4 regions of the Amycolatopsis sp. 195334CR genome follow, and region 4 is predicted to be linked to each of the others. Evidence: riboswitches for the same ligand, from Rfam matches in the RefSeq annotation. Region 4 holds a riboswitch; each other region holds the start of a gene.
What was found. A riboswitch is a leader RNA that binds a small molecule or an ion and turns the genes downstream of it on or off. The one in region 4 is predicted to bind cobalamin.
Positions count from the first base shown of each region.

Region 1 (7,819 bases), on a different contig from region 4:
GCGCATCATCCGCCCGGCTCCCCAGGCCATGGACATGAACAGCCAGAGCACCAGCGAGGCGGCCAGGCCGGTACCGGGGGTGTCGGCCAGCGAGTTCGGCGGAGCGGCGAGCAGGAGCGACGCGGTGGCGATCAGCGTGGTCACCAGTGCGGGGACCGCGCGGGCCGCCGGCACCAGCAAGCCGACCGCGTAGAGCACGTACGCGACCGGCAGCAGCGGTTCCCTGGTCAGGTCGAGCAGGATCGCGGCGAACGAGCCCAGCACCACCACGCCCAGCACCGGCAGCGGCCACCGCCGCCGGACCGCGAGTGGCGGGCCGATGGCCGCGACCACCAGCGCCACCACCCAGAGCGGCTCCCCGCCGTCCTGGAAACCGAAGTAGGCCGCGGTGGCCGCGACGGCCACGACGGCGTCGGCGAGGATGAGGTGAATTCTCGGCACGGGTTGAACCTAATCCGCGTGCCGTCCCGTCTACCTCGGAGCCGGGGATGTCATACCCCGGGCTGAGGCATACTTCCGAAGTCGACGACCTTCGAGGAGATCCCGCGATGAAGCGCACTGCCGTGTCGCTGTTCCTGACCGCCTTCGTCCTGCTGGCCACCGCCGGCACGGCGAGCGCGCACACCAAGCTGGAGTCCAGCGACCCGGCCGAGGGCGCCTCGCTGGAGGCCGCGCCCACCCAGCTCACGCTGCGGTTCAGCGAACTGGTGAAGGTCGAGACCAGCAAGGTCACGGTGACCGGGCCGAACGCGTCCGAGTGGCAGGTCGGCCAGCTCGCGGCCAAGGGACCGGTGCTGACCGTGCCGGTCACGCCGGCGGGCCCGGCGGGGGAGTACGCGGTGAACTACGAGGTCACCAGCGCCGACGGCCACAGCGTCAACGGCACCACGCGCTTCACCCTGACCAAGGAGGCCACGCCGGCGGGCGCGGCCCCCTCGTCCGCGCCCGCCGTGCCGAACACCCCGACCCAGGCCCAGGCTCCGGCACCCGCCCCGACCGTCGACGGCCAGCCCGCTGAGGCCGTGCAGGTGACCGGTGCCCCGTGGTGGCTGTTCTTCCTCGGCGCCGCGGTGCTGGTGGTCATCGGGGTCGGGGTGGCGTTCGCGATCGTGCGCAAGCGCAGCTGATCAGTTCGCCCGCTGGTACGCCCGGAACGCCCGGGTGGCCAGCCAGCTCATCACCGCCGCCAGCGCCAGCAGCAGGCCGCCGTGGCCGAGGACCCGCGCCCAGTCCGGGTCCGCGGTGAGCGCTTCGCGCCCGGCCACGGCGGCCCAGTCCACCGGGTTGTACTCGGCGACCGTGCCGACCCAGCCCGGCAGCAGCGACGGCGCCATCATCACCGAGGACAGGAAGGCCAGCGGCAGCGCCAGGAACTGCGAGACGCCGATCAGCGCCTCCTGCTGCCGCACCAGCAGCGCGATCGCGTCGGACAACGCGCTGAAGACGATCGACAGCAGCACCGCGACGGCCAGCACCACCAGCACACCGAGCACCCCGCCGTCGTAGCGGGCCCCGGCGAGCAGGCCGACGCCGAACACGATCAGCGACTGGATGGCGGTGACCACCGACTGGTGCGCCAGCGAACCGGCGATCAACGCGCCCCGGCTGACCGGGGAGGTCAGGTTGCGGTCCATCACCCCGCGGTCCATGTCGTCGATGAACGAGGTGCCCGCCCAGCCCGCCGACATCATCGCGGTCATCACGACCACACCGGGGGTCAGGTAGGACAGGTAGTCGCCGGTGCCGAACCCGGGCAGCTCGGCCACCCGGCGGAACAGCTCACCGAACAGCAGCAGCCACACCATCGGCTGGATCAGGTTGAACAGCAGGTACGCCGGTTGCCGGGAGAGGCGCCGCAGCGCGTGCGCGGTGAGCCTGCCGGTGTGCGAGGCGAAGGTGGTCATCGGACGCCTCCCGCCACGGTGTCGGCGGTGCGGAATTCGCGCCCGGCGTGACGCAGGTACACGTCGTCCAGTGACGGGCGCGCGGTGCCGATCGACACCGGTTCGACCCCGGCGCGGCCGAGCGCGGCGAGCACGCCCGGCAGTGCGGTGGCGCCCGCGGTGACCCTGGCCCGCAGGGTCAGCCCGTCCACGCTGATCTCGCCCGCCACCGGTTCCAGCGCCCGGCGTGCCGCGCCCAGATCCTCCACAGTGGACAGCTCGGCGTGCACGCTGTCGCCGTTCAGCTCGGTCTTCAGCTCCTCCGGGCTGCCGGTGGCGACGACCTGACCGCGGTCCACGATCACCAGCCGCGCGGCCAGCTTGTCGGCCTCCTCCAGGTAGTGCGTGGTGAGCAGCACGGTCAGGCCGTCCTCACCGGACAGCCGGGCGATCTCGGCCCACATCTCCGCCCTGGCTTCGGGATCGAGGCCGGTGGTCGGCTCGTCCAGGAACAACACGCTGGGCCGGTCGACCAGGCCGAGCGCCACGTCGAGCTTGCGCTGCATGCCGCCGGACCACTTGCCCACCGGGCGGTCGGCGGCGTCGGTGAGGCTGAACCGGTCGAGCAGCTCCTTCGCCCGGGCACGGGCGGACCTGGCGGACAGGCCGTGGAGATGGCCTTGCAGCACCAGGTTCTCGCGGCCGGTGCTGACCGGGTCGAAGGCCGGTTTCTGCGAGACACTGCCGATCACCCGCCGCACCCGGCCGGGGTGGCGGCGGACGTCGATGCCCGCGACGGTGGCCTGTCCGGCGTCAGGCGCGGACAGCGTGGTGAGGATTTTGACGGTGGTGGACTTGCCGGCCCCGTTCGGGCCGAGCAGGCCGAACACGATCCCGGACGGCACGGTGAAACCGAGCCCGGCCAGCGCGGGCACGGCCTTGGCGCCCTTGCCGTAGGTCTTGACCAGACCGGACGCCTCGATGGCATGGGTGGACATGGTGGTGCTCCTTCGATGAGGAGTCACCGGCCGCGGTGCACTACCCTGGCGTTCGCAGGCGCGCTTCGAGTTTCGGTCCGCGGACGGGGACTCGGGTGTGTCGGATGGCTCCCGGCCCTGGTGTTGCCGCACCCGGGCCGGGGCCATCACCTCAGTGCTGTTCGGGTTGGCTGAGCCAGCTCATCTCCTCCGCGAACTCCGTGGCGACGGTCGCCTCGATCTCCTCCGGTGACGCTCCCGACTCGCGCAGCTGGTGCATCCGCGCCCAGACGCGCAGGCCGTCGAACTCACCGGACTTCAACTCCCGCAGCAGTTCGGTGATGAAGCGGATTTCGGTCTCCAGCAGGTTCTGCCGGAACTCGGCTTCGATGGTGAACAGCCGGGGAAAACCTTCGGGGGTGCTGGCCGCGATGGCGTCGTACTGCTGCTTGGCCAGCAGCTGCGTGCGCAGCCGGGCTTCGAGCAGCTGGACGACCTCGGCCGGGCCGAGCACCGGCATCAGCGACAGCGCGGCCTCGAACTGGGCGAACTCCTTGGCCGGGTTGGCCAGCAGATCGCTCAGCCAGTCGTGCATCTCGGCGATGCCCGGCTCGGTGATCTCGTAGACGGTGCGTTCCGGGCGCCTGCCCTCGCGCACCGTCTCGCGCGACGCGATCAACCCGCGCTTCCGCAGCGACTCGACCACGGAGTACAGCGAGCCGTAGTTGAGCTTGATGCTGTCTTCCTTGCGGCGTTCGCGCAGCGTGCCGGACATTTCGTAGGGGTGCATCGGGCGCTCGCTGAGCAGCGTCAGCACCGCCAGAGCCAGCGGATTCGCCCTGCCACGCGCGGCCATCGCCCTGCCTCGTCCTGGGTGCTCGGGGTCAAATACTCGACTCAGAGTACCCGTGCTCGGGTGCTCGATGTCAAGCTGACCGGCGGTGACGTCCTGGTGATCGGTGGCCACCTGGTGCCCCGGGAGCCATTGCTATGAGTGGGGCATTACTTGCAATCAACGCAAGTAATGCCCCATTCCTAGCGTTGGGTCAGGAGGTGCGGACTTGGGTGGGGGTCAGCGTGGGGGTGGCGCCGTTGCCGAAGGCCCACGCTTCGATGCTGCCCAGCGGCGGCACGTACGTGGACGCGCCCTGGGTGCTGTACGTCCACGCGGTCGCGCCCGCGTTCGCGTGGTAGTACGCCCAGTAGGCGGTCGCCGGTGGGGTGTTCACGCAGGGGTCCTGCGCGGGCGTCGGGAGGGCGTTGATGCGGCAGACGAACGCCAGCCCCCAGCGGGTGGTGCCGGTCGGGGTGAAGCCGGCGTTCTGCAGGGCGGCCACCCCGCTGGCCTGCGCCCCGGGCGCACAGCGGGTTTCCTGCGCACCACCGAAAGCGGCGAAGTCGACGGTCACCGTGACGCCGCTCGTTCCGGCGCACGGGCCCGGCGTGCCGGCGAGCTGTGCCGAGACCGCGCACGGGACCTCCGGCACCGCGGCCGACGGCGTCGACGGCGCCAGCGGGAAGGCCTTGCCCGCGGCGGCCGGGACGGCCTGGACGGTCGCGAGCAGGTTCACCGCGCGGCTGCCGGGATAGAAGAACGCGCCGCGGTCGGCGGCCGGATCGGTGCAGCCCAGCTGGAAGCTCGCGAGCGCGGCGTAGGCGTTGCCCGGCTGACCACCCGCGGCCACGATCGCCTGGATCGCCAGTGCGGTCGAGTTCGGGTCGGAAGCCTGGCCCGGCGCGGCGACGAAGGCGAAACCACCGTCCGCGGACCGGGCGGCGTTCAACGCGGCCAGCACCTTCTTGGCGCCGGGCAGCTTGCCGTAGGCGGCGAGGCCCTGCACCGCCATGCCGGTGCTGTTGGTGTCGGGACCGGAGAAGGTCGCCGGATCGGCGGGCGCGCACGGCACCGCGGTGTCCGCGCGGTAGGCCTGCCAGAGCCCGTTCGCGCACTGCTGGCCGGTAAGCCACGTGGTAGCCGCGGCGATCCTGGCATCGGTGGACGGCACCTTCGCGGCCTTGAGCGCGGTCAGCGCGAGGCCCTGCCGGAACGCGCCGTCGTAGGTCGGGGCGGCCGAGCCGAACAGGCCGTCGGCGCGCTGGGTCGCGAGCAGCCGGTCGACCAGGTTCTCCCCGCCGAATCGGCGCGGGTTCTGCTTGCCCGCCACCGCCGCGAGGACCACGTACGCGACCCGGCCCGGGTCGTCCTGGCCGTCGGCGCCCTTGAGCGGCTCGCCGAGCTGGGTGCTGAGGTAGGCGACGCCGTCCTGGGCGGCCTGGCGGCCGACGCCGGCGGCGTGCAGGCCGAGCACGGCGTACGCGGTGCTGGTGACGTCGGCGCTGAGGTTGCCACCGCCCGCGGTGATCGCGCGGGCCAGGTACCCCGCGCCGTGGCGGGCGACGGTCTGCTGCTGCTCGGTGGCCGCGGCCGGGGTGCACAACCCGGCGGCCAGCGCGGCGGCGGTGGCCAGCACGGCCACCGGTCTGGCGCGGAAGAGCTTCGTGCGCAAGGGATCCTCCTTCGGACAGGCGCGGTCACCCACGCGTGCCGGAAGGGCCAGCGCAGGCCCCGAGCCGCAGTCCACGACGGTTTCGACGGAGCCCGTTCCCCGGCAGGCGGTCCGACTCGCCCGCGCGGAACGCGGGCTCACGGTTGCGGGTCAGCGCCGGATTCCCACCGGCTTTCCCCATCGAGGAACGTGCTCTGGCAAGTTACCCGGTGCACCGCCCGTCCCGCCAGACCCGGCGCAGCGCCGCCACCACGCCGTCCACAAAGGACTGTGCTAGCGGCGAGTCGCCGCGCATCGCGTCGCGCAGGGCGAGCGGGAGCTCCAACTGCACCCCCATGCCGGTGCGGGTCCGGTTGACGATGTTGCGCGGCGACCGCCCGGCGAGCGTCGGGTACTCGGCGGCGTCGAGGGTCTCGATGCCGCGGGCGGTGAGTTCCTCGTGCACGATGCCGCCGAATTCGGCGTCCAGGCCGCCGATCAACACGCCCTCGCGGGGCAGCGTGATGCACCCGTGCAGGCTCAGCGCCCGGTCGGTGCCCGCGCACAGGGCCAGCGCCACCGGATCGTCGCACCGGCTGGAGGTCACGTGCAGCCGTCGTTCGCCGCGAAGTCCTTCGAACAGCCAGTAGTCGCATGTGGACGCCCGGGCGATGGCCCGGCAGAGCTGGGAGGTGCCCGGCTCGATCTGGCCGCCGTGCGGGGCCAGCACCACCGGGGTGCCGCCGGCGTGCCGGAACCACCTGGCGTAGTCGAGGTTCTCGGTCAGCGCGGGGTCCGCGTACAGCGCGGTGTTCGAGAGATATCGTTGCGTAGTCGCGCTGGGGCGGGCCATCTCCGCAAGATACGGCCATTCGGCGGGAAAGCGGTGTTCGAATGGCGCAATCGACGGTGATCCGCGTTTCACCCGTCCGCCGAGGGGAACCCCTAAGCATGTCCAGATTGCGAGTATCCGGCGGCCGCTCGACGGCCGCGCGAGTTATCACCGGCGTCGGGGCAGTGATCGCGCTCATCGAGGTCATCTACATCCTGATGATCCTGCTGGGTGCCAACGCGGCCAACGCGTTCGTCGAATTCATGCGGGCCATCGCCGAGCCACTGGCGTTGTTCTTCCCCGGTTTGTTCCAGCTGGAGAACTACCAGGTCGGCGTCCTGATCAACTACGGGCTCGCCGCCGTCTTCTGGCTGGTGCTGACCGGGCTGATCGCCCGCATCGTCCGCTAGGGAGCACACGGGGTCCGGCCACCTCCCGGTGTCCGTTTGTCGGGGACGGGCAGCGGGAGGTGGCGCCTGGGGGGCCGGCGTGTGAAGCTGTGGCGTGTTCGCCATCGGGGAGTTCGCCAGGCTCGGCCGGGTTTCGGTCCGCATGCTCCGGCACTACGACAGCATCGGCCTGCTGCGGCCCGTCCGCGTGGACGAGGCCAGCGGGTACCGCTACTACGACGCGGCCCAGCTGCGCGACCTCAACCGCGTGGTCGCGTTGAAGGAGCTGGGTTTCACGCTCGAGCAAGTCCGCGAGATCATCGAGGAGAAGCTCAACCCCGAAGAACTGCGCGGCATGCTCCGCCTGCGACGCGCTCAGCTCGAAGCGCAGATCTCCGCCGACACCGACCGGCTCGACCGCGTCGAGGCGCGCCTGCGCACCATCGAGCGCGAAGGCCACATGAACACCGAGGACGTGCTCCTCAAATCCGTCGCGCCGCTGCGCGTCGCCGAGCTTTCCGGGGTGGCCGCCAGCTACGCCTCCCACGACATCGGCCCGGTCGTGCAACCGCTGTTCGTCGAGTTGTGCCGTCGCCTCGACGAGGCGGGCCTCCGCATCGCCGCACCCACGATCGCCTACTACGAACCGGTCGGCGAGGAGCAGGTGATGGTGCACACCGCGGCGCCGGTGGCACTGGAAAGCGGCCGCGAGTACGACTTCGACGTGGTGGACCTGCCCGCGCTCGGCACCGCCGCGACCGTGCTGCACCACGGCACGATGGACGAGGTCGACCGCACCTTCCAGACGCTGGCCTTCTGGATCGAGGAGCACGGGTACACCTCGATCGGGCACGCGCGCGAGGTCTACCTCGACTACGAAGCGCCGGAACGCGGGGTGACCGAGCTCCAGGTGCTCGTCAACCGACAGGATGCCATGTCTTGACAATCTAAGTTGTCGGTGGAACCGTGGGCCGCGTTCGGGAACGAACGCGGAACGGAGTGGTGATGAAGGCCCAGCTGATGAGCATCATGGTCAACGACCAGGAGCGGGCGGAACGGTTCTACACGGAGAAGCTGGGCTTCCAGGTCAAGCACAACATCGACGTGGGCGGTGCGCGCTGGCTGACCGTGGTCCACCCCGACGAGCCCGACGGGTTCGAGATCCTGCTGGAGCCGGCCGGGTACGAGTTCGCGCGGACCTACCAGGCTGAGCTGTACCAGGCGAACATGCCGTTCACCATGCTGTTCTCCG
Region 1 covers NZ_JAFJMJ010000001.1:550,482-558,300, reverse strand. The annotation lists gene JYK18_RS47930 (histidine kinase) at 1-441, opposite strand, end outside; gene JYK18_RS02720 (copper resistance CopC family protein) at 549-1,127, shown strand; gene JYK18_RS02715 (ABC transporter permease) at 1,128-1,904, opposite strand; gene JYK18_RS02710 (ATP-binding cassette domain-containing protein) at 1,901-2,881, opposite strand; gene JYK18_RS02705 (PadR family transcriptional regulator) at 3,033-3,716, opposite strand; gene JYK18_RS02700 (terpene cyclase/mutase family protein) at 3,907-5,367, opposite strand; cobalamin riboswitch at 5,455-5,575, opposite strand; gene JYK18_RS02695 (poly-gamma-glutamate hydrolase family protein) at 5,570-6,199, opposite strand; gene JYK18_RS02690 (hypothetical protein) at 6,298-6,588, shown strand; gene JYK18_RS02685 (MerR family transcriptional regulator) at 6,683-7,510, shown strand; gene JYK18_RS02680 (VOC family protein) at 7,573-7,819, shown strand, end outside.
Region 1: it holds a riboswitch for cobalamin, as region 4 does, so the genes downstream of both, JYK18_RS02700 (terpene cyclase/mutase family protein) here and metE (5-methyltetrahydropteroyltriglutamate--homocysteine S-methyltransferase) in region 4, are expected to answer to the same signal.

Region 2 (7,819 bases), on a different contig from region 4:
GAGACCGGAAGGTCACCGGGGCGCTGAAGGCGGCCCGGCGGGAGGCGCGCCGGAGGGTGGCCAGTACCGCCGGGCCGACCAGCACGATGGCGATCAGGTTGGTGATCGCGCGGCCGGTGTCCCAGCCGAAGGTCGAGGTCAGCAGCGAGAAGACGAAGAAGCGGTGCAGGTTCGCGCCGAGGTCGTCGCCGGGGACGAAGGCCAGGCCGGCGGTGGCCGGGTCCATCGAGGTCCCGGCCAGGAACGGCCAGAACCACATGTTCATCACGAAGCCGAAGAAGTAGGCGGCGACCACGCCGTACGCGGCCAGCATGGCGATCTCGCCCCTGCCGCGGACCCGCTGCGGCAGGAGGCCCGCGCCCAGCCCCAGCAGCGACGACGACAGCATCTGGAACGGCAGCCACGGCCCGACCCCGGCGGTGAGCAGGGCCGACGCGAACAGCGAGGTCGAGCCGAGCACGAAGCCGAAGCCGGGGCCGAACACGCGCCCGGCGAGGATCAGCAGGAAGAAGACGGTCTCGATGCCGCCGGTGCCCGCGCCCAGCGGTCGGAGGCCGGCGTTGATCGCGGACAGCACGCCCAGCATGGCCAGCGCCTTCGAATCGATGCCGCCGCCGGAGACCTCGGCGAGCACGATCAGGATCAGCACCGGCAGGGTGAACATGAAGATGAAGGGCGCGTCGGCCGAGTGGGCCTGCGCGCCCGGCTGAGGTGAGGCGAACAGCGGCCAGAAGAACATCGACAGCCCGAGGACGGCCGCGATGGTCAGCACCACGGCGGAGCGCGGGGTGATGCGCACAACCTTGGGCCGCTCGAGGAAGTCACCGGCTTCGGTCATGCCCGCTCTCCGGGGTTGTTGAGATCGGCCATGGCGGTGCTATCGCGGCCGAGGAAGCCGGGCCGGCCGAGGCCTTCGGAGCCTGAGCCGCAGTCGACGGTGGCGGTCGGGCCGAGGCCGCCGCGACCTGAGCCGCGGCCGACCGAGCCGGTCGGAACGAGACCGTCGCGACCTGAGCCGCGGCCGACCGAGCCGGTCGGAACGAGGCCGCCGCGACCTGAGCCGCGGTCGCCGGAGGCGGTCATGCCAGGGCCTTCGCTACCTGGTCGACCGTGAGCCACTCGGCTGGGGCCAGGACCTTCGCCACCTGCGGGGCGAAGGCGGGCGACGCCACCACCACCTCCGCCGTCGGGCCGTCGGCGACCACGTCGCCTTCGGCCATCACCACCACGCGGTCGGCCGCCGTCGCGACGAACTCCACGTCGTGCGTGGCGAGCACGATGGCCGCCCCCTTCGCCGCCAGCTCCGCCAGGACCGCGCTGAAGTGCCGTTTCGCGTGGTAGTCCAGGCCTCGGGTCGGCTCGTCGAGCAGCATCACCTCGGGCGCGGCGGTCAGCTGGATCGCCAGCACCAGCGCCAGCCGCTGCCCCTCGGACAGGTCGCGCGGGTGCTTGCCGCCGTCGATGCCGGGGGTCAGGCGGTCGAGCATGGCGCGGCAGCTGCCCGCCGCGGCCCCCGATTCGAGGTCGGCCTGCGTGCACTCGTTGTCCACCGAATCGAGGTAGAGCAGGTCACCGGGGGTCTGCGGGACCAGGCCGACCAGCCGCCTCGCCCGATGCGGCTTCAACGCCTTCGGATCCTGGCCACCGACGTCCACCTTGCCGCCGGCGCGCGGCCCGCTGCCCTGCAACGCCCACAGCAGCGACGACTTGCCGGACCCGTTGCGCCCCATCAACGCCACGATCTGCCCGCCACGCAGGTCGAGGCTGACCTCCCGCACGGCGACCAGCTCGCCGTAGCGCACCACCACCTTCTCCGCCGCCAGCTTCACCGGCGCGTCCGGCCGCGACACCACCACCGGCGACCGGCCGGTCAGCTGCTCGCGCAGCGGCCCGGCCCGGCGCCGGGCGTCCCGCACCGACAGCGGCAGCGGCGACCACCCGGCCAGCCTGCCCAGCTCGACCAGCGGCGGCGCGACGTCCGCGCCGGCCAGCACCTCGGCCGGGGTGCCGGACCGGATCGAGCCGTCGCCGGGCAGGTAGAGCAGGCGGTCGGCGTACTGCGCGACGCGTTCCATCCGGTGTTCGGCGACCACCACGGTGGTGCCGAGGTCGTGCACCAGCCGGGTGATCGCGGCCAGCACGTCCTCGGCCGCGGTCGGGTCCAGCGCCGAGGTCGGCTCGTCCAGCACCAGCACCTTCGGGTGCGCGGTGAGCACCGAGCCGATCGCCACCCGCTGCTGCTGCCCGCCGGAAAGCGTCCGAAGTGGACGGTTGCGCAACTCGGCGATGCCCAGCAGGTCCAGCGTCTCCTCGACCCGCTTGCGCATCACCTCGGGCGGCACGGCCAGCTGCTCCATGCCGTAAGCGAGCTCCTCCTCGACGGTGTCGGTGACGAACCCGGCCAGCGGGTCCTGCCCGACCACGCCGACCAGCTCGGCGAACTCGCGCGGCGGGTGCTGTGCGGTGTCCTTGCCCGCCACCCGCACGCTGCCGCGCAGGTGACCGCCGGTGAAGTGCGGCACCAGTCCGTTGATCGCGCCGAGGAAGCTCGACTTGCCCGAGCCGGTCCGCCCGGCGACCAGGCACAGCTCGCCCTCCTCGACCAGGAGGTCCACATCGGACAGCACCGGGGTGGTGGCTTCGGCGTAGGTGATGCTCACCCGCGAGAACTCGATCACGCCCGGACCCCCTCCCCGGTCAGCAGTGGTGGTGGTGCCAGCCAGGCGGGCAGCACGCCCAGCAGCAACGCCCCAGCGTGCCACGGCGAGAGTTCCGGCCAGCGCAGCGGGTTCAGCGACGGGTACAGGTTCGCCGCGTCGATCTGCGTGGTGGCGAACAGCGCCGCCGCCGCGCCCACCCCGGCCGCGGCCACCACGGTCTCCGGCCACCGCCACGGGTCGGGCCGGTAGGTGGTGCGCCGGACTCGCCGTCCGCCGAGCAGGAACCCGACCACCGAGACAACCAGCCCGCCGAGCAGCAGTGGCGTGCCCAGCCAGCCGGACGTGCCGTCGAGCACGCCGTAGACCCCGACGCACACCCCGGTCAGCCCGGCCAGCACGCACACCCCGACCACGACCCGCACCGATCGCGGCAGGTACCCGCGACGGCCGTACCCCCGCGAGTCCATCGCCGACGCCAGCATCAGCGACCGGTCCATCGCGTCCTCGAGCACCGGGATGATGATCCCCTTCAACGCCCTCATGCCCTTCTGGCGACCGGCTCGCAACCGCCGCGCGCGCCGCACCCGCAGCACGCTCTCGGCCAGCTGCGGCGCCACCGACAACGCCACGGTGACCGCGGTGCCGACCTCGTACAGCGCCCCGGGAACCGCCTTGAGCAGGCGTTTCGGGTTCGCCAGCGCGTTCGCCGCGCCCACGCAGAGCACCATGGTGGCCAGCCTCAGCCCGTCGTAGAAACCGCCGAGCAGCTCCTCGGCCGAGGTCGGGCCGAGCAGGGTGATCCCGGCGGCGATCGACGGCAGCGGGATCTCCGGCAGGTCGAACAGCACGTGCCCGCCGTCCTGCCCGCCGATCAGGATCCGGAACAGCACCCGCATCACCACGATGAACAACCCGATGTAGGCGTACAGCCGGAAGGCCAGCGCCCACGGCGCGTCGCTGCGGCGGTTGGCCACCACGAACCCGAGCACGGCGATGATCAGGCCGAGCAGGAACGGGTTGGTGGTGCGGCTGGCGGCGACCGCGAGCCCGAGGGCCCACAGCCACCACGCCGCCGGGTGGAGGTTCCTAGGAAGCACGTTTGCGACGGTAGGCGGTGACCCCCGCGGCTCCGCCGACCAGGAGCACCGCGGCGCCACCGAGCACCGCGCCCCACGGGAAGCCGGAGTCCCGCGTGGACGGCAACGCCTCGCCTCCGGTCCACGCGACGCCGCCCGGCGCGACCCCGCCGACCGGCGACGGGCTCGGAGGGGGTGTCGCGACCAGCGCGGGCGCGGAGGTCGGCGCGGCCGAACTGGTCGGCGCTTCCGAGGGTGGCGCTTCCGCGGGTGGTGGCACGGCTTCTTCCGGTGCGGGCGGCGCCGCCGGCACGCCGTCACGGCCCGGGATCGCGCCGTTCTGCTGCTCGGCGGGTGGCGGTGGCTCGACGGCCTGGTTGGGCCGGACCGGCCCGATCCGCGGGGCCGGGTTGTTCCCGGCGGACTTGTTCTTGGCGAACGACCAGCCTTCGAAGCTGCCCGGCGGCGGCTTCCGGTTCATCACGCCCAGCTGGCTGTAGGTCCAGCTGCCGCCGTTCGGCGCGTGCCAGTAGGCCCAGTACGCGGTGGCGGGCGGGGTGTCGATGCAGGCCTCGGTGTCCGCGCCCGGCTTGCCCTCGATCCGGCAGATGAAGCCCAGCCCCCAGCGCTGCACGCCGGTGAGTTCGAGGCCCGCGTTCTGCAACGCGGTCAGTCCGCTGGCCTGGCCACCGGGAGCGCAGCGGACGATCGTGTCCCCGCCGAGTTCCTGGAAGTCGACCACCACGGTGACCCCGGTGCCGTCGGGGCAGTAACCGGGCGAGCCCTTGCCGTGGTCGACGGCCGAGGCGGTGGCCAGCGGGGCCATCGACAGCACCAGCGCGGTCGAGGCGGCGATCCGGGCGAGTCTCATCGGGCGCTCCTCCGTCGTCCGGCGACCAGCAGGCCGACGCCCACGGCGATCAGCACCACACCGCCGACCAGGACCTCCGCGACCGGGGACCCGGTCTGCGCGAGCTTCTTCTGCTGCGTGCCGCCGGTGTGCTTCGGCGCCGCCGCCAGCCCCGGTGACGTGCTGCTCGTCGTGGTGCTCGGCTGACCCGACGAGGTGGAGGTGGGCGTCGAGGACGGCACCGAGGGCTCCGAGGGCTGACCAGGACCGGGGCCGGGGCCGGGGCCGGGGCCGGGGCCAGGGCCAGGACCGGGATCGGGGCCGGGGTCGGGGCCTGGACCGGACGGGGCGTGCGTGAGCGGCAGTTTCGCCAGCGCCAGCAGGGCCTGCGCGCCCGCGCGGCGCCACTGGTCCCGCTGCATGCCGGGGATCTTGCCGTCGACCGCGTTCGCCGCCGCGTCGTCGAGGCCCTCCTTGTTGTAGGCGAGTGCACCCACGTCCCCGGCGGCCTTCCCGGCGTTCTGCACGGTCAGCTGGTGGGTCACCACCCAGTCGGCGGCCCGGTTCGCGGCGGCGGTGTGGCCGGTGACGGCCAGCGCCTGGCCGACCAGTCCGGTGGAGTTGGTGTTCGAGCCGACGGTCGGGCCGGAACCGCCGAACGAGCCGTCGGCGCGCTGGGTCTGCGCCAGGTAGGCGGCGCCCTTGTCGGCCGCCGCCTTCGCGCCGGCCACGCCGTTCTTGTCCGCCTCCAGCAGCGCCTGCACCGCCATGCCGGTGGAGTCCGGGTCGATGGTCTTGTCGTCGGTGCAGGTCACCGCGTCACCACCGAAGTCACCGCCGAGGCGGAAACCACCGGCCGGGCACTGCTGCTTGACCAGGAAGCCGACCACCTCCGGCGGCACCCCACCGCTGCGGGCCAGGCCGATCACGCCGAGGGCCTGGTCGAAGGTGTTGGAGCCGTCGTTGCCGGTGTTCTTGCTGCGCAACTGGCCGTCGGGCGCGACCAGGTCGAGCGTGGCCTGGCGGAGGTCGCGGCCGGTGAAGTTCTTCGGATCGCGGCCCGCGGCCACCGCCGCGGCCAGCGTTTTGGCCGTCGCACCGGCGATCCAGGCGCTCTGGGTCTGGTCGATCGGGAAGGTGTAGAAGCCCGCGCCGTCCTTGTCGATCGCGTCGGCCACGCCCGCCGCCTGCGGTTGCCCGGTGGCGCGGAGCGCGAACAGGGCGTCGATGGTCAGGCCCCAGTCGGTGCCCATGAACCCGGGCAGCCGGTGGTCCACCAGCTCACCGGCCAGCCACTTCGCGGCGGCGGTCCCGGCGGCGGCGTGCGGGTTCACTTCGACGGCTGGTGCGGGCAGGGCGATCGCGGTGGCGATCCCGGCCACGCCGGTGATCCCGGCGAGCGCACGGACGGCGGCGCGCATGGAAGGGCCTCTCCCGGGACGCCCGGGACGCGTGCAGCGCGAAGCCACCAACACCCAGGACTCCGCCCGTAATCCTCGACAGTGGAGCCTTGCCTGCTCAGTGGGCATTCCGGCTCACGCCACGAGGCGATCACGGTTGCGGGTCAGCGCCGGATTCGCACCGGCTTCCCCCACACGAGCACTTGACACTAACCCACGGCGGTGGCGCCGGGGAAGCGTCAGGAAGAACGCTTGCGCCGGACGACGGTGACCACCGCGGCCCCGCCGACCAGGAGCACCGCGGCTCCGCCGAGCACCGCGCCCCACGGGAAACCGGCGTCCGGTTCGGCCTGCTGCGCCTGCCCGCCGGTCCAGGCGACCCCGTCCGGCGTGACCCCGGAGGTCCCGGCCTGCCGGACCGGCGCGATCCGCGGCGCCGGCGTGGTGTCCATGCTCTTGTCCTTGGCGAACGACCAGCCCTCGAAGCCGCCTGCCTGCGGCTTCGACTCCTGCACGCCGGCCTGGGCGAATCCCCAGCTCCCGCCGTCCGGCGCCTGCCAGTAGCTCCAGTACGCGGTGACCGGCGGGTAGTCGGCGCAGCCCTCGGCCTCGGGTCCCGGCTTGGCCTCGATCCGGCAGAGCGTGGCCAGACCCCAGCGCTGCGTGCCGGTGAGTTCGAAGCCCGCGTTCTGCAACGCGCTCAGGCCGCTGGCCTGCTCGCCGGGAGCGCAGCGGACGATCGTGTCCCCGCCGAGTTCGTGGAAGTCGACCACCACGGTGATCCCGTTGCCGCCGGGGCAGTACCCCGGGGTGCCTTTGCCCTGGTCCACGGCGGCGGCGGTGGTCACCGGGGAGAGGGCCGCGACGAGTGCCGCGACCGCGAGAACCGAGCGAAGGCGGCGCATGGGACAACCTTTCCGAGAGGGCACCAGACGTTAACCCACGACCGCGTAAGGCAGGATGTCCCCCGTGGATCAGCAGTTGCGGGTAGGTCTTGTCGGTGGCGGTCCCTGGGCGAAGACGGTGCACGCGCCGGGACTGGCCGAACACCCCGGCACCGATCTGACCGCGATCTGGACCCGGCGTCCCGAGGCCGCCCGTGAGCTGGCCGAAGCGCACTGCGCGACCGCCGTCGAAACCGTCGACGAGCTGCTCGACCAGGTGGACGCGGTCGCCTTCGCGGTACCGCCGTCCGTGCAGGCCGAGATCGCCACCCGGGCGGCGGCCGCGGGCAAGCACCTGATCCTGGAGAAGCCGATCGCCGCCGATCTCGCCACCGCGGAACGGCTCGCCGGGACCGTGGCCGAATCGGGCGTCGCCGCGCTGGTCATGTTCACCCTGCGGTACGCGATCCAGACCCAGGAGTGGCTGGCCGGGCTCAAGGAAGCGGGCGGCTGGGCCGGAGGCAGCGCGCGCTGGCTCTCCGGCGCGCTGCTGAACGAGACCTACCGCGATTCGGCGTGGCGGCACGAGAACGCGGGCGCGCTCGCCGACGTCGGACCGCACGCGTTCGACCTGCTCGACGCGGCGCTCGGGCCGATCACCGGGGTGCTCGCCGCGCACCGCACCGACGGCGACCTGTGGACTGTGCTGCTCGAACACGAAGGCGGCATCACCAGCACGGCGGTGCTCTCGCTGCGGTTGCCGATCCTGCCGACGGTGGTGGAACTGGCGGTGTTCGGCGAAAACGGGTTCCGCAGCGTGAACCAGCGGCCCGGCACCCCGCAGGACAGCTACACCGCCCTGCTCGACGACTTCGCCGCGCTCATCGCCAGCGGCACCCGCGACCACCCGTGCGACGTGCGGCGCGGGCTGCACATCCAGCGGGTGATC
Region 2 covers NZ_JAFJMJ010000001.1:2,772,996-2,780,814, reverse strand. The annotation lists gene JYK18_RS13555 (ECF transporter S component) at 1-838, opposite strand, end outside; gene JYK18_RS13560 (3-hydroxybutyryl-CoA dehydrogenase) at 1-2, shown strand, start outside; gene JYK18_RS13550 (hypothetical protein) at 835-1,083, opposite strand; gene JYK18_RS13545 (ABC transporter ATP-binding protein) at 1,080-2,678, opposite strand; gene JYK18_RS13540 (energy-coupling factor transporter transmembrane component T) at 2,675-3,757, opposite strand; gene JYK18_RS13535 (ABC transporter substrate-binding protein) at 3,747-4,607, opposite strand; gene JYK18_RS13530 (hypothetical protein) at 4,604-6,007, opposite strand; cobalamin riboswitch at 6,089-6,215, opposite strand; gene JYK18_RS13525 (hypothetical protein) at 6,226-6,891, opposite strand; gene JYK18_RS13520 (Gfo/Idh/MocA family protein) at 6,947-7,819, shown strand, end outside.
Region 2: it holds a riboswitch for cobalamin, as region 4 does, so the genes downstream of both, JYK18_RS13530 (hypothetical protein) here and metE (5-methyltetrahydropteroyltriglutamate--homocysteine S-methyltransferase) in region 4, are expected to answer to the same signal.

Region 3 (7,819 bases), on a different contig from region 4:
GGCCAGATTACCGGGCGTGATCGGGCTGGTTACCCTGGAGGGCATGACGTCGCACAAGACCTCCCAGACGATGAAGCCGGCGACCGCGGCGAAGAAGCTGGGCGTGTACCTCGAGGCCACCCCGGCCCGGTTCCAGGAGGGTGTCGTCTCGCGCGACGAGCTGAACGCGCTGCAGGCGGACCCGCCGGAGTGGCTGCGCGACCTCCGCCGGAACGGCCCGCACCCGCGGCAGGTCGCGGCCGCGAAGCTGGGCATCTCGATCGGCGGCCTGGCGCGGGCCGGGCTGACCGACCCGCTGACCACCGAGCAGATCGACACGCTCAAGGCGGAGAACCCGGAGTGGCTGGAGCGGGAACGCGCCACGCAGGCGGAGGTGCGGAAGGAAGCCGCCCGCCTGAAGGAGAAGTCCGACCGGAACTGAGGTCGAATGCTATGAGTGGGGCATTACTTGCGTTGAATGCAAGTAATGCCCCACTCATAGCATTGGGCCGGTGGGGTCAGACGCTGCGCAGGACCGAGACGACCACGCCCAGGATCACCGCGCGGTCCCCGTCGATCACCTCGTAGGCCGGGTTCCGCGGCTCCAGGTACACGTGCCCGTTCCGCCGCCGGTACACCTTCACCGTCGCCTCCTCGTCGATCATGGCGGCGACGATCTGCCCCGAGTGCGCCTCGTGCTGCTGGCGCACCACCACGGTGTCGCCGTCGCAGATGGCGGCGTCGATCATCGAGTCCCCGCGCACCTGCAGCCCGAACACGGTGCCGCGCCCGGCGAACTGCCGCGGCAGCGTGAGCACGTCGTCCACGTGCTCCTCCGCCGAGATCGGGGTGCCCGCCGCGATGTGCCCGACCACCGGCACGCTCACCGAATCCCCGTCCGCCCGCTGCGACGCGGAACCACGCAGGAACAGGCGCACGTCGATCGGCCGCGACACGGTGGCGCCCCGCCGGAGGAAGCCCTTCTCCTCCAGCGCCGCCAGGTGCTTCGACACCGAGGACGAGGACCGCAGGCCGACCGCTTCGCCGAGTTCGCGGGTGCTGGGCGAGTACCCGTGCCGGTTCACCCAGTCCTGGATGGTGACCAGGATCCGTTGCTGGCGCTCGGGCAGGGCCGAGGCGTCCAGGTGATCCAGCTCGTCGAACTCGTGGTAGGCGGTCATCCGCGCATGGTACCGGCCCTCCACAGTGGACTCAGTGGACGGTCCGCGTGGCCTCGTACCAGTTCTCGCCGACCGGCTCGCCCGCGAGGTTCCAGCTCCACGAGACCACCGGCGTGATCGGCAGGTAGTGCCCGGGCCCGACCGTGCCGACCCGCTCCTGCGGCACCCCGGCCCGCCCGTACACCCGGATTCCCCTGGCCACGAACGGGTCCATCGAGACCAGGTCGTCGACCACCAGCGCCACCCGGTCCTGCCCGGCGGCCACGTTGCGGAACTTCCGCGTGTGCACCACCGTGGCGCCACCACCGACCCAGAACCCGGCGCCGTCGAACTCGAACGCCACCGGCACCACGTCCGGCTGCCCTTCCGCCGAGACGGTGGACAGCCGGGCCAGCGGCTGCGAGCGCAGGTACGCGATCTCTTCTTCGCTGAAGGCCATGGACGGGGACTCCTTTCGTGTGGATGGTCACTGCCTACACGAACGGAGCCCCCCGCGGATCGACAATCAGCCTGCCGGGCGAACCGCGAAATCGTCGAAGGACGCCGCCGCGCCGAACACCCGGACGCCGTTCGCGCCGGTGGGGTGGGTGCCGTCGGTGACCCGCAGCTTCGGCGTGCTCAGGTCGTCGACGTAGACCTCGATGACCGGCCCGGTCGCGGTGACGCGCAGGTGGCGGGCCTGGCCGATGGCCCCGGCCAGCGGCGCCGACGCCAGTTCGGTCCACGAGTTGCCGGCGCGCCCGAGCACCACGCGGCCGGACGCGCTGATCCCGGCGTAGTACCCGGCGTAGCTGTCGGTGCCCACCGCGGCCTTCGTCGCCCGGAACACCACCCCCGCGTCGCCGCGGCTGGAGGTGAGCCGCACCTTCGTGTCCTGCGTGAAGTCGGCGAAGTTGGTGTCCAGCAACGCTTTCCCGCCCGCCGACCGGTCGGCCCGCAGCTGCCCGGCGCGAGCGGTCCACTGCCCGCCGTAGGTCTTCCACCCGAACGTGTTGCCGTCGGCGAAGTTGTCCTCGACCTTCATGGTGATCCGCGCGATGGTGCCGTCGGGGTGGAAGTTCATCCGGTCGTAGGCGAGCTGCCGGTGGTTCCCGTCGGTCTCGCTGAGCGGACGGCGGTGGTAGACGATGTACCAGATGTCGGTGCCGGGCACGTTGATCACGGAGTTGTGCCCGGACCCGCGCGCGACCGCCGGGTCCTGCGCGAGCACCTTGTCGAGCTTGGTGAACGGCCCGGTCGGCGAGTCGGCCATGGCGTAGGAGACCGAGTAGTTCGGCCCGGTCCAGCCGCCCTCGGACCACATCAGGTAGTACTTGCCGCCGCGCTTGAACATCTGCGAACCCTCGACGTACTCCGGGTTCGGGGTGATCTCGCGGTAGGTGGTGCCGTCGTCGAAGGTGCCGAGGCTGGTCATGTCGGCGTTGAGCTTGACCACGTTGGCGTGCCCCCAGCCGCCGTAGTACATGTACGCCTGACCGTCGTCGTCGATGAAGACGTCCTGGTCGATCGGCTGGGCGCCGTTGTGGAAGCGGTCGATCAGCGGTTTGCCCAGCGCGTCGCGGTACGGGCCCTCCGGCCGGTCGGAGACGGCCACGCCGATGCCGCCGAGTTCGTTGTCGCTCTGGATGTCGTTCGCGGCGAAGTACAGGAAGTACTTGCCGTCGCGCTCGATCGGGGCCGGCGCCCAGACCGCCTTCTCCGCCCACGAGACGTTCTCGGTGGTCAGCACGTTCGGGTGCTTGGTCCAGTGCACGAGGTCCTTGGACGAGAACGCGTCGAGATGGGTCTGCTCGGCGTAGACACGCGAGGTGGTCGGGAAGACCCAATAGGTGTTGTCGTAGATCGCCACGTCCGGATCGGCGTACCAGCCGTCGACGAACGGGTTGCCCGCTTCGGCGGTGCCGTAGTCGGGGACGGCGGGTGCGGCCGGCGCCACTCCCGGATTGGTCACCGTACTGAACACGAGCAGGGCGGCCAGCGCCCCGGTGGCGAGTCTTCTCGGGAGAGCGGTCATCTTCGGCAGCTCCTGCACGCTATTCAACAACAACGAACATCTTCGGAAAAGATTGCACGACATCGGACAGGCTGGTCAAGCGTCCACCAGGGGGCCGCGTGATAGCGTGCGCTCGCCAGTCGTAGGGAATCCGGTGTGAATCCGGAGCTGACGCGCAGCGGTGAGCGGCGACGGGCAGGACAGTGGCCACTGGACTCCGGTCCGGGAAGGCGTTCTGCTCGGACGACCCCGAGTCCGAAGACCTGCTGGCACCCCGGCGCCGCCGGGGTCGTTGACCGACCGGGCTCCGCGTTCGAGCCCTCGACGCAGGGATTTCCGTGCCGAAAATCCGTTCTCCCCACCTGCTGCTCGCCGCGGCGCTGTGCCTCAGCGCCTGCGGGACCGACCCCGCGCCGCAAGCTCAGGCCACGACGACCGTGGAAAACTGTGGTCACCAGGTGCCGGTGGGCAAGCCGCCCGAGCGCGCGGTCGCGCTGAACCAGGGCAGCGCCGAGATCATGCTCGCGCTGGGCCTGGCCGACCGGATGGCGGGCACCGCCACCTGGACCGACCCGGTGCTGCCCGCGCTGGCCGCCGACAACGCGAAGGTGCCGCGCCTGGCGGAGAACAACCCGTCCTTCGAGGCCGTGCTGGCCACCGAACCGGACTTCGTCGCGGCCTCGTTCGTCTCCACGCTCGGCGAGGGCGGGGTGGCCACGCGCGAGCAGTTCGAGCAGCTGGGTGTGCCGACCTACGTCTCGCCCACCGACTGCCTCAAGGACAACACCGCCGGCGGTGACGGCGTGCGGACCGAGACGCTGACCATGGACGTGGTCTACACCGAGATCCGGCAGCTGGCCGCGGTGTTCGGCGTCGGGCCACGCGGTGAGCAGCTGGTGAGCGAGTTGCAGGGCCGGATGCAGCGCGCGTCGACGCGGGCCGGTGGGACCAGCGTGCTGTACTGGTTCGCCAACGCCGAATCGCCGTACCTGGCCGGGTGCTGCGGCGCGCCCGGCGTGATCACCACCGCGCTCGGGCTGAAGAACGTCTTCGACGACACCCGCGCGGAATGGCCGCAGATCAACTGGGAGACGGTGGCCGAGCGGAATCCGCGGGTGATCGTGCTCGGTGACCTCACCCGGCGTTCGCAGACCGCGGAGAACGGGGAAGCGAAGATCGCCTTCCTCGAGTCCCATCCGGTCACCAAGGACCTCGACGCGGTGAAGAACAAGCGGTACGTGCTGCTCAGCGGTCAGGCGATGAACCCGTCGCTGCGGACCGTGGACGGGACCGAGCAGGTCGGCGAGGCGCTGCGGAAGTTCGGCCTGGCGTGAGGCGGCCGCCGCCGACCGGGCCGCAGGTCGCCTGGTTCTGCGTGCTGGGCCTCGGCCTGCTCGTGGTGTCGATCGCGGTGGCCATCACCATCGGCCCGGCCGGGATCGGCATCGGCGAGGTCTATTCGACCGTGCTGGCCCACCTCGGCCTCGGCGAGCCGGTGCTCGCCCCGCTGCGGGACGGCATCGTCTGGCACCTGCGGCTCCCGCGGGCGCTGCTCGCGGCGGTGTGCGGGGCCGGGCTCGCGGTGTGCGGCGTGGTGATGCAGTCGCTGCTGCGCAACCCGCTGGCCGAGCCGTTCGTGCTGGGCGTGTCCTCGGGTGCGTCGACCGGCGCGGTGCTGGTGGTCGTGCTCGGTGTGGGCGGGGGCGTGATCTCCTTGTCCGCCGGGGCTTTCGCCGGTGCCGCGGTGTCGTTCGCCGCGGTGCTGGTGCTGAGCCGCATCGTCGGTGGCAGCACCGACCGGGTGGTGCTGTCCGGGGTCGCGGCGATGCAGTTGTTCTCCGCGCTCACCTCGTTCATCGTGCTCACCGCCGCCGACGCGGAAACCACGCGCGGGGTGTTGTTCTGGCTGCTCGGCTCGTTCGCCAGTGCCTCGTGGACCGAGGTCGCGGTGTGCGCGGCGGTGCTGGCCGTGTCGCTGGCCGTCTGCTTCGGGCACGCCCGCGCGCTGGACGTGTTCGCGCTCGGGCAGGACACCGCGGCCGCGCTGGGGGTGGCGGTCGGGCGCATCCGGATCGTGCTGTTGTGCGCCACCGCGTTGCTGACCGCCGCGCTGGTCAGCTCGGTCGGCGCGGTGGGCTTCGTCGGGCTGGTGCTGCCGCACGCGGTGCGGGCGCTGACCGGGCCGGGGCACAGCCGCCTGCTGCCGGTCACCGCGGTGGCCGGGGCGGTGTTCCTGGTCTGGGTGGACACCCTGGCCCGCACCGCGCTCGACCCGCAGGAGGTGCCGGTCGGCGTGGTGACCTCGATCATCGGCGTGCCGGCGTTCGTGGTCATCCTGTACCGGACCGCCCGGCCCCGCGAGCGGGTGGGTCAGTAGAACCTCAAGCACGCGCGGCGGTCACCGAGACCGTGGTGAACCGCATGCTGAAGCCGCCGCCGAGCTCGTCGATCGCGGCGCCGACCTCGTCCAGCACCACGGCGAGCCGGTCGGGCGGCAGCTGGGTCAGCGCGCCGGTGGTGGGCAACTGGTCGAGCCATTCCGCCCGGGTGTAGTACCGGTCCCACGTGTAGCGCGCCTGCGACGGCTCGCCGAACCCGCCCGCGGCCCGGATGCCTTCGGCGGCGCGGTCGAGCATCGGCTGGTAACCGACCTTGGCCACCTGGCTGAAGTCGAACGGGTGGCCGGGATTGACGCGCTCATAGGCTTTCGCGAAGGCCGCGCCGATTTCGTCGGGTGGCAGGAACACGTGCCAGAACGCGGACAGCGTGCCGTGGGGTCGCAGCACCCGCGCCGCCTTGGCCGCGCCGGCCACCGGATCGACCCAGTGCCAGGCCTGCCCGGCGACAACCGCGTCGAACCGGCGGTCGCCGGGTTCCCAGTCCTCGAACTTCGCCACCTCCACCTCGATCCCGGTGCGGCGGGCGAACCGGGCCATCCGCTCGTCCGGTTCGACACCGAGCACGGTGCACCCGGCGGCCTGGAGTTGGCGTGCCGCGATCCCGGTGCCGCAGCCGACGTCGAGGAGGTCGGTGCCCGGGCTGGCTTCGACGATGGCCTCGATGAGCGGGGCGGGATAACTGGGACGCGCGCGGTCGTAGCGCTCGGCGTCGACGCCGAAGGACTCGCCTATAGTGGGCATGTGCCCACCCTAGTGGGCAAGTGCCCACTCGTCCACCGAGGAGACCGATGCCGACCGGAGTCGCGCTGCGCGAGGTGCGGGCGCAGCTGTTCGCCGCCGCCGACCGAGTCCTGCGCCGGGACGGGCCGAGCGGGCTGACCAGCCGCGCGGTCACCGCCGAGGCAGGCTGCGCGAAGGGGGTGCTGCACCGGCACTTCGCCGACTTCGACGCCTTCCTCGCCGAGTACGTGCTCGACCGCGTGAACCGGATGGACGACCAGGCCGCCGCGTTGCGCGAGGCGGCGGGGACCGGCACCGTCGCGGACAACCTGACCGACGCGCTGATCGCGGTCTTCGGCTCGGTGGCCGTGGCGATCGTCGCGCTGATCACCTTCCGCGACGAACTCCGGGCGCGGCTGCGGGAGACGTGGCCCGCCGGAGTCCCGGTGCTGACCGAGGCGGTGGAGATGATCAGGGACTACCTCGAAGCCGAGCGCGGGCTGGACCGGGTCGCCGGTGATCCGGACGGGCTGGCGCCCACGCTGATCGGTTCGGCGCACCTGCTCTTCGCCGACCGGACGGGCCCGGCGCCGGACCGCGCCGCCGTGCACGGGATGGTCACTTCGGTGCTGGGCCTAGGATCCGCGTAGAAGTCCGCGCGAACTTGAGGAAAGTGCCCCGCATGCCGTTGCCCGATCCGAACACGCTCCACCCGATGCCCGGCCAGACGCGCGTGGTGCTGCTCAAACCGCTGGTGACCTCACCGCTGATCGAGGCCGGGGAGTTCAGCTACTACGACGATCCCGAGCACGCCACCGAGTTCGAGACGCGCAACGTGCTCTACCACTACGGTCCCGACAAGCTGGTGATCGGCCGGTTCTGCGCGTTCGGCACCGGGGTGCGGTTCATCATGAACGGCGCCAACCACCGGATGGACGGCCCGTCCACCTTCCCCTTCCCGATCATGGGCGGCTCGTGGGCCGATCACTTCGACCTGATCACCGGGCTGCCGGGGCGCGGCGACACCGTGGTGGGGCACGACGTCTGGTTCGGCAACGGCGTGACGGTGATGCCGGGTGTCCGAATCGGACACGGCGCGATCGTCGCCTCCGGGTCGGTGGTCACCTCGGACGTGCCGGACTACGGCATCGCCGGTGGCAACCCGGCGAAGGTCATCCGCACCCGCTACGTCCCGGAGGAGGTCGACCGGCTGCTCGCGGTCGCCTGGTGGGACTGGCCGGTCGAGCACCTCACCACGCACCTGCGCATGGTGATGTCCGGCAGCGTCGAGGAACTGGAACAGGCCGCTCCAGCGAAGCCCGAGTGATCGATCCGCGGCGGGTTCTACGATCTCGGCATGCTGTTTCGCAGGTTGTCGCGGATGTCACTGGCCTTCGCCGCGGGCCTCACCCTCGCACTCACCGGAGCCGTCGAAAGCCAGGCCGCCGACGGGCAGTTGTTGTACTACAACCACTCCTACGGGGTGCTGGACCGCGAGACCGCCGACGCCATCGAGGATTCGGGTTACCTGCGCGAGTTCGCCAACT
Region 3 covers NZ_JAFJMJ010000002.1:2,057,040-2,064,858, forward strand. The annotation lists gene JYK18_RS32780 (LysR substrate-binding domain-containing protein) at 1-45, opposite strand, end outside; gene JYK18_RS32785 (DUF5997 family protein) at 44-421, shown strand; gene lexA (transcriptional repressor LexA) at 498-1,160, opposite strand; gene JYK18_RS32795 (PPOX class F420-dependent oxidoreductase) at 1,192-1,599, opposite strand; gene JYK18_RS32800 (glycoside hydrolase family 43 protein) at 1,666-3,174, opposite strand; cobalamin riboswitch at 3,274-3,439, shown strand; gene JYK18_RS32805 (ABC transporter substrate-binding protein) at 3,492-4,487, shown strand; gene JYK18_RS32810 (iron ABC transporter permease) at 4,484-5,530, shown strand; gene JYK18_RS32815 (class I SAM-dependent methyltransferase) at 5,535-6,284, opposite strand; gene JYK18_RS32820 (TetR/AcrR family transcriptional regulator) at 6,341-6,922, shown strand; gene JYK18_RS32825 (CatB-related O-acetyltransferase) at 6,955-7,599, shown strand; gene JYK18_RS32830 (DUF5829 family protein) at 7,630-7,819, shown strand, end outside.
Region 3: it holds a riboswitch for cobalamin, as region 4 does, so the genes downstream of both, JYK18_RS32805 (ABC transporter substrate-binding protein) here and metE (5-methyltetrahydropteroyltriglutamate--homocysteine S-methyltransferase) in region 4, are expected to answer to the same signal.

Region 4 (7,819 bases):
CAAGATGGCCGACGAGCTCGGCGACGCCTTCGACCGGGCCGACCACGACGAGCAGGTCCGCGTGGTGGTGCTGACCGGCGCGGGCGACAACTTCTCCGTCGGGGCCGACCTGTCCCAGGGCGGGTTCGACTTCGACGCGGAGAAGGGCCCCGACCCGGAGTGGCAGGAGCCGGCCGGCCGCTGCTCCAAGCGCGTGTTCACGATGAACAAGCCGGTCATCGCGGCGATCCGCGGCGCGGCCATCGGCGGCGGGATCACCATCACGCTGTCCGCCGACTACCGGCTGGCCTCCACCGACGCCCGCTTCGGCTTCGTGTTCGTGCGCCGCGGGATCTATCCCGAAGGCGCGTCGGCGTGGTTCCTGCCGCGCCTGGTCGGCATGGGCACCGCGATGGACTGGATGATCAGCGGCCGCGTGTTCGGCGCCGAGGAGGCGCTCGAGGCCGGTCTGGTGCAGCGCGTGCACGAACCGGAGGAGTTGCTGGACAAGGCGTACGAACTGGCCCGCGAGCTGATCGAGACGACCGCGCCGGTCTCGGTCGCGGTCACCCGGCAACTGCTCTACCGGATGGCCTCCGCGGACTCCCCGTTCCCGGTGCACGAGGTCGACTCGAAGCTGATCGGCGGCCTGTCCACCAATCCGGACGCGGTCGAGGGCGTGCTGTCGTTCCTGCAGAAGCGCCGGCCGGAGTTCAAGCTGCGCGTGCCCGAGGACCTGCCGGGCCACCTGCCGTGGGTGGCCGGGAAGTGACCGCCTACCCGCCCGAACCCTGGAACCTGGCCGGGCAGGCGTACGCGACCACCTGGCGGGTGCCGGTGGACGCGCTGCCCGCGCTGCCGTCCGGACTGGACCCGGTGGTGCTCGCCGGACAGGCGATCGTGGTCACCGCCTGGCTCGACTACCAGCCGCCCGGCCAGCTCTCCTACCACGAGCTGCTGGCCACCGTCGCGGTCCGCAACGGCACGCGCGCCACCGGGTCGATCACCGACATCTGGGTGGACAGCGAGGTGTCGCTGGCCGGTGGCCGCGGGCTGTGGGGCATCCCGAAGGACCTCGCCGCGTTCGACTTCACCCACGGCCGCACCTTCACCGCCTCGGCGAGCCTGGCCGGCGGCTGGATCGCCACCGCGGCCTTCACCCGGCGCGCCGGGCTGCCGTTCGCGCCGCCTGCCGCGTTCAGCATCGCGCAGGAACTCTCGGGCGCGCTGAAGTACACCCCGGTCCGCTCGGCCGCCCGCCCGCACCTGGCTTCGGCGAGCTGGAACCTCAATCCGGACGGCCCGCTCGGCTTCCTCGACGGCCGCCGTCCCGGCCCGAGCGTGGCGCTGGCCGACTTCCGCCTCACGTTCGGCGAGTAGCCCCCCCGGGGCGGGTGATCACCGCCCTCCCGGACGAGGGATGCCCCGGTACCGCCTGGTGCCGGGGCATCACTCTGAGTGGCGTTCCGGATGCCGAACGGCCCAGCGCCGCGGGTGATCCGCACACTGTTCAACAACGGCCAAACCTCCCCTGAGCAGCAGCCGAGCACCAGCCCCTAACCTGCCTGGGGGAGGGTCGAGTTCAGCATTCGGGAACGCCGCGACACGCCACCCGTTGGGGCATGTGCGCGCCGACACCCCTACATGTAGTCTCTGGGCACCGAGAGCGCAGCAGCGACGGGAGACCGCTGTTCAGCTCCCTCGGCCAGACCTGCACCACCGCACAGCACACCGCCTCTCGAGACGGTGTGGGGAACCAACGCGCCCTTTTGGAGCCACGCATGTCACTGGACATCACCGAGACAACCCAGCGGCCACCGTCCGTCACGGACCAGACCGCCACCGTGCGCGTCATCCGCCGTGACGGCAGTGTGTCGCCGTTCGACGCGAACAAGATCTCGGTGGCGATGACCAAGGCGTTCCTCGCCGTCGAAGGTGACGACGCCGCCGCGTCCTCGCGCATCCACCACCTGGTCGCGGAGCTGACCGAGCAGGTCGAGCAGTCGCTGCTGCGCCACGCCGGCCCGGAGACCTCGCTGCACATCGAGCAGATCCAGGACCAGGTCGAGCTGATGCTGATGCGCGGCGAGCACCACAAGGTCGCCCGCGCCTACGTGCTGTACCGCGACGAGCGCGCCAAGGCCCGCGCCGCGGCCGCCGCCCCCGCGCGTGACGAGAACGTGCTGCACGTCAAGTCCGCCGACGGCGCGCTGCGCCCGCTGGACTGGGACCGCGTGGCCCACGTGGTCGGCGAGGCCGTGGCCGGGCTGTCCGACGTCAGCGCCGAGCCGGTGCTGGCCGAGACCCGCCGCAACCTCTACGACGGCATCTCCGCCGACGAGCTGGCGCTGGCCCAGATCATGGCCGCCCGCACGCTGGTCGAGCAGGAGCCGAACTACTCCTACGTCAGCGCCCGCCTGCTGGCCGACAAGCTGCGCGCCGAGGCGCTGAGCTACCTGGCCGGCCGCCCGCGCCAGGCCAGCCAGGACGAGATGGCCGAGGTCTACCCCGGCTACTTCCGCGACTACCTGCGCCGCGCGATCGAGCTGGAGCTGGTCAACAGCGAGCTGGCCTCGTTCGACCTGGACAGGATCACCGCCGCGCTGCGCCCCGAGCGCGACCTCGACTTCGGCTTCCTCGGCCTGCAGACGCTGTACGACCGCTACTTCCAGCACCACGACGGCACCCGGTTCGAGCTGCCGCAGGCGTTCTTCATGCGCGTGGCGATGGGCCTGGCCATCCGCGAGGACGACCGCGAAGCCCGCGCCATCGAGTTCTACGAGCTGCTCTCGTCGTTCCACTTCATGGCCTCGACGCCGACGCTGTTCAACTCGGGCACCACCCGCCCGCAGCTGTCCTCCTGCTTCCTCACCACGGTGGACGACGACCTGGACTCGATCTTCCAGGCGTACAAGAACAACGCGCTGCTGGCGAAGTACTCGGGCGGGCTGGGCAACGACTGGACCCCGGTCCGCGGCCTCGGCGCGCACATCAAGGGCACCAACGGGCAGTCGCAGGGCGTGGTCCCGTTCCTCAAGATCGCCAACGACACCGCGGTCGCGGTGAACCAGGGCGGCAAGCGCAAGGGCGCGGCGTGTGCCTACCTCGAGACCTGGCACGTGGACATCGAGGAGTTCCTCGACCTGCGCAAGAACACCGGTGACGACCGCCGCCGCACCCACGACATGAACACCGCGAACTGGGTGCCCGACGAGTTCCTCCGCCGGGTGGAGGCCAACGCGGGCTGGACCCTGTTCTCCCCCAACGAGGTCCCCGACCTGCACGACCTCTACGGCAACGCGTTCGCCGAGCGCTACCGCGAGTACGAGGCCGCCGCCGAGCGCGGTGAGATCAAGGTGTTCCGCAAGGTCCGCGCGGTCGAGCTGTGGCGCCGCATGCTGACCATGCTGTTCGAGACCGGGCACCCGTGGATCACCTTCAAGGACCCGTGCAACCTGCGCTCGCCGCAGCAGCACACCGGTGTCGTGCACTCGTCGAACCTGTGCACCGAGATCACCCTGAACACCAGTGCCGACGAGGTCGCGGTGTGCAACCTCGGCTCGGTCAACCTGCTCAAGCACGTCGGCCCGGACGGCCTGGACACCCAGCGCCTCGAGAAGACCGTGCGCACCGCGGTGCGGATGCTCGACAACGTGATCGACATCAACTTCTACACCATCCCCGAGGCACGCCGGTCCAACCTGCGCCACCGCCCGATCGGGCTGGGCCTGATGGGCTTCCAGGACGCGCTGTTCGAGCTGGGCCTGCCGCTGTCGTCCGAGGCCGCGGTGGAGTTCGCCGACCGCAGCATGGAGCACATCAGCTACTACGCCATCTCGGCCTCGACCGACCTGGCCGAGCAGCGCGGGCAGTACCAGACCTTCGAGGGTTCGCTGTGGAGCAAGGGCATCCTGCCGATCGACTCGATGCAGCTGCTGATCGACGCCCGCCGCGGTGACGCGCTGGACGTGGACACCTCCACCACGCTGGACTGGGAGCCGCTGCGCCAGCGCGTGCGCACCGTCGGCATGCGCAACTCCAACGTGATGGCGATCGCGCCGACCGCGACGATCTCCAACATCTGCGGGGTCGGGCAGTCCATCGAGCCGCTGTTCCAGAACCTCTTCGTCAAGTCGAACATGTCCGGTGACTTCACCGTGGTCAACCCGCACCTGGTGCGCTCGCTCAAGGAGCGGGGCCTGTGGGACGAGGTGATGGTGTCGGACCTGAAGTACTTCGACGGCAGCCTCGGCCAGATCGACCGCGTGCCGGACGACCTCAAGGCCCTCTACGCCACCGCGTTCGAGGTGGAGAGCAAGTGGCTGGTCGACGCGGCCTCGCGGCGGCAGAAGTGGATCGACCAGGCGCAGTCGCTGAACCTCTACATCGCCGCGCCGAGCGGGCGCAAGCTCGACGAGCTGTACCGCTACGCCTGGCACAAGGGCCTCAAGACCACGTACTACCTGCGGGCGCAGTCCGCGACGCACGTGGAGAAGAGCACCCTGCGCGGCACCGACGGCAAGCTGAACGCCGTCTCGGCCACGCCGGCCCCGGCACCCGCCGCCGCTCCTTCGCCCACCCCGGCCCCGGCCCCCTCGCCGTCGCCTTCCCCGTCGCCGTCGCCGTCGGCTTCCGTGCCCGCGGTGCCCCCGGCCCAGCCGGAGCCCAAGGAGATGCCGAAGGTGGAGGACGTCGACTTCGCCGCCACCGACGGCGCGGCCTGCCGGATCGACGACCCCGACTGCGAAGCCTGCCAGTAAGGAACCCCTGACGATGACCAACACCGAAGCACCGCTCACCGACGCCACCGGCCTAGGCGAGATCGAGCGCGGAGCCGAGCGCATCAGCGTCGACGACAAGCGCATGATCAACGCCCGCGCCGACGTCAACCAGCTGCTCCCGCTCAAGTACACCTGGGCGTGGGAGAAGTACCTGGCCGGCTGCAACAACCACTGGATGCCGACCGAGGTCGCCATGCAGGCCGACATCGCGCTGTGGAAGTCGCCCGACGGGCTGACCGAGGACGAGCGGCAGATGCTCAAGCGCAACCTCGGCTTCTTCGCCACCGCGGAGTCGCTGGTGGCGAACAACATCGTGCTCGCGGTCTACCGGCAGATCACCAACCCGGAGTGCCGCCAGTACCTGCTGCGCCAGGCCTTCGAGGAGGCCGTGCACACGCACACCTTCCAGTACATCTGCGAGAGCCTCGGCCTGGTCGAGGGCGAGCTGTTCAACATGTACCGCGAGGTGCCGTCGATCTCCGACAAGGACGCGTGGGCGCTGAAGTACACGCAGAACCTGGAGAACCCGGACTTCGAGACCGGGACCCCGGAGGCCGACCAGGCGTTCCTGCGCGACCTGGTGGCGTTCTACGTGATCTTCGAGGGCATGTGGTTCTACACCGGTTTCGCGCAGATCCTGTCGCTGGGCCGCCGGAACAAGATGGTCGGCATCGCCGAGCAGTACCAGTACATCCTGCGCGACGAGTCGATCCACCTGAACTTCGGCATCGACTGCATCAACCAGATCAAGATCGAGAACCCGCACCTGTGGACCGAGCAGTTCCAGGCGGAGATCCGGGGCATGCTGACCGAGGCGTGCGAGCTCGAGGTCGCCTACGCCCGGGACACCATGCCGCGCGGCATGCTCGGGCTGTCGGCCCAGCTGTGCGAGCAGTACATGCACTTCATCACCGACCGCCGCGCGCAGCAGATCGGCCTGGCGCCGATCTACGGCGAGAACGAGAACCCGTTCCCGTGGATGTCGGAGGCGATGGACCTGAAGAAGGAGAAGAACTTCTTCGAGACCCGCGTCATCGAGTACCAGAGCGGTGGCGCGCTCGACTGGGACTGATCCCGCCCGCTAGGCTCGGCCACGCCACTGGTTCCCCGGTGGCGTGGCCGAGCTTTTTTCGTGCCGCGTGCCGGGGAGGCAACAGGGAACCCGGTGCGAATCCGGGACTGCCCCGCAGCGGTAAGCGGGAACGAACGCTGTCACCGCGCAAGCGGTCAAGCACTGGGCACCGCCCGGGAAGCGACAGCCAGTAGGTCCGGCTCCCACGTTCTGGGAGCCCCGCCCGCGAGTCCGAATACCTGCCCGTGGTGCGCGCGCCGCCGGCGCGCGCGGGTCCGGGTCTCGCGGGAGGACACGGCCGAACCAGGTGTCGCCGGTTCGTGCTGTGCTGTGCCCTCCTTGCCGTCCCGGGCTCGTCGGACGAGCTCGCGAGGAGAGAGCTGTGGCAGAGCAGAACCGCCTGGGTTCGACCGTTCTCGGTTACCCGAGGATCGGTCCGGACCGGGAACTGAAGAAGGCCGTCGAGGGCTATTGGGCAGGCCGGATCGACGAGGCCGAACTCCGGAAGGTGGCGCGGGAACTGCGCCTGGACACCTGGCGCGGCCTGGCGAAGGCCGGGCTCGACACGATCCCGTCGAACACCTTCTCCTTCTACGACCAGGTGCTCGACACCACCGTGTTGTTCGGCGCGCTGCCGCGCCGGTTCACCGGCCTCGGCCTTTCGCCGGTCGACACCTACTTCGCCGCGGCGCGCGGGGTCCAGGAGGCACCCGCGCTGGAGATGACGAAGTGGTTCGACACGAACTACCACTACCTGGTGCCGGAACTGGGCCCGGACACCGAGTTCAGCGCAACCGGTGGCAAGCCGCTCGACGAGTACCGCGAGGCCAGGGCGATCGGCGTGGAAACGCGCCCGGTGCTCGTCGGCCCGGTGACCTACCTGCTGCTGGCGAAGGCGGCCGAGGGCGCGCCCGGCGGCTTCCGGCCGCTCGACCTGCTCCCGCGGCTGGTCACCGCGTACGCCCAGCTGCTCACCACGCTGCACGACGAAGGGGTCCAGTGGGTCCAGCTGGACGAACCGGCGTTCGCCGCCGACCGCGCCCCCGAGGAGCTGGAGGCGCTCCGGCAGGCGTACGCGGCGCTGGGCGGCTTGGCGCGTCGCCCGAAGCTGCTGGTCGCCGGGTACTTCGGCGCGCTGGGGGACGCGCTCGGCGTGCTCGCCCGCTCCCCCATCGAGGCGCTGGCCGTGGACCTGGTCACCGATCCGGCCGCGGTGCACGCCGTCGCGGCGGAAAGCGCGTTGCGGGACAAGGAAGTGCTGGCCGGCGTGGTGGACGGTCGCAACATCTGGCGGGTCGACGCCGACGCCGCGCTGGCGAAGGCCGCGACCCTGCTCGGCACCGCGGCCGCGGTCGGAGTGTCCACTTCGGCCTCCCTGCTGCACGTGCCCTACGACGCCGCTCGCGAGTCCGATGTGGACGGACGACTGCGTGGTTGGCTCGCTTTCGCCAAGCAGAAGGTCGAAGAGGTGGTGCTGCTCGGCCGGGCGCTCGCCGGTGAACCCGCCGACCTGACCTCGGCGCGCGCGGCCACTGCGGAGCGCGCGAACGCCGGTGACCTGCGTGACGACCGCGTGCGGGCCCGGCTCGCCGCGCTGAAGCCGGAGCACAGCCGCCGCGGTGACTACGCCCGGCGCGCGGCGGCGCAGGCCGAGGCGCTCGGCCTGCCCCCGCTGCCGAGCACCACGATCGGGTCGTTCCCGCAGACCGGTGACGTGCGCAAGGCACGCGCGGCGCTGCGGGCCGGGCGGATCGACGCGGCGGCCTACCGCGCCCAGATGCACGACGAGATCGAGAAGGTGGTGCGGCTGCAGGAAGATCTCGGCCTCGACGTGCTGGTGCACGGCGAGCCCGAGCGCAACGACATGGTGCAGTACTTCGCCGAGCAGCTCGCCGGGTTCGCGGCCACGGAGTTCGGCTGGGTGCAGTCCTACGGCTCGCGGTGCGTGCGGCCGCCGATCCTGTTCGGCGACGTGTCCCGCCCGGCG
Region 4 covers NZ_JAFJMJ010000003.1:193,348-201,166, forward strand. The annotation lists gene JYK18_RS38015 (enoyl-CoA hydratase-related protein) at 1-751, shown strand, start outside; gene JYK18_RS38020 (acetoacetate decarboxylase family protein) at 748-1,359, shown strand; gene JYK18_RS38025 (ribonucleoside-diphosphate reductase subunit alpha) at 1,761-4,739, shown strand; gene JYK18_RS38030 (ribonucleotide-diphosphate reductase subunit beta) at 4,753-5,832, shown strand; cobalamin riboswitch at 5,881-6,094, shown strand; gene metE (5-methyltetrahydropteroyltriglutamate--homocysteine S-methyltransferase) at 6,215-7,819, shown strand, end outside.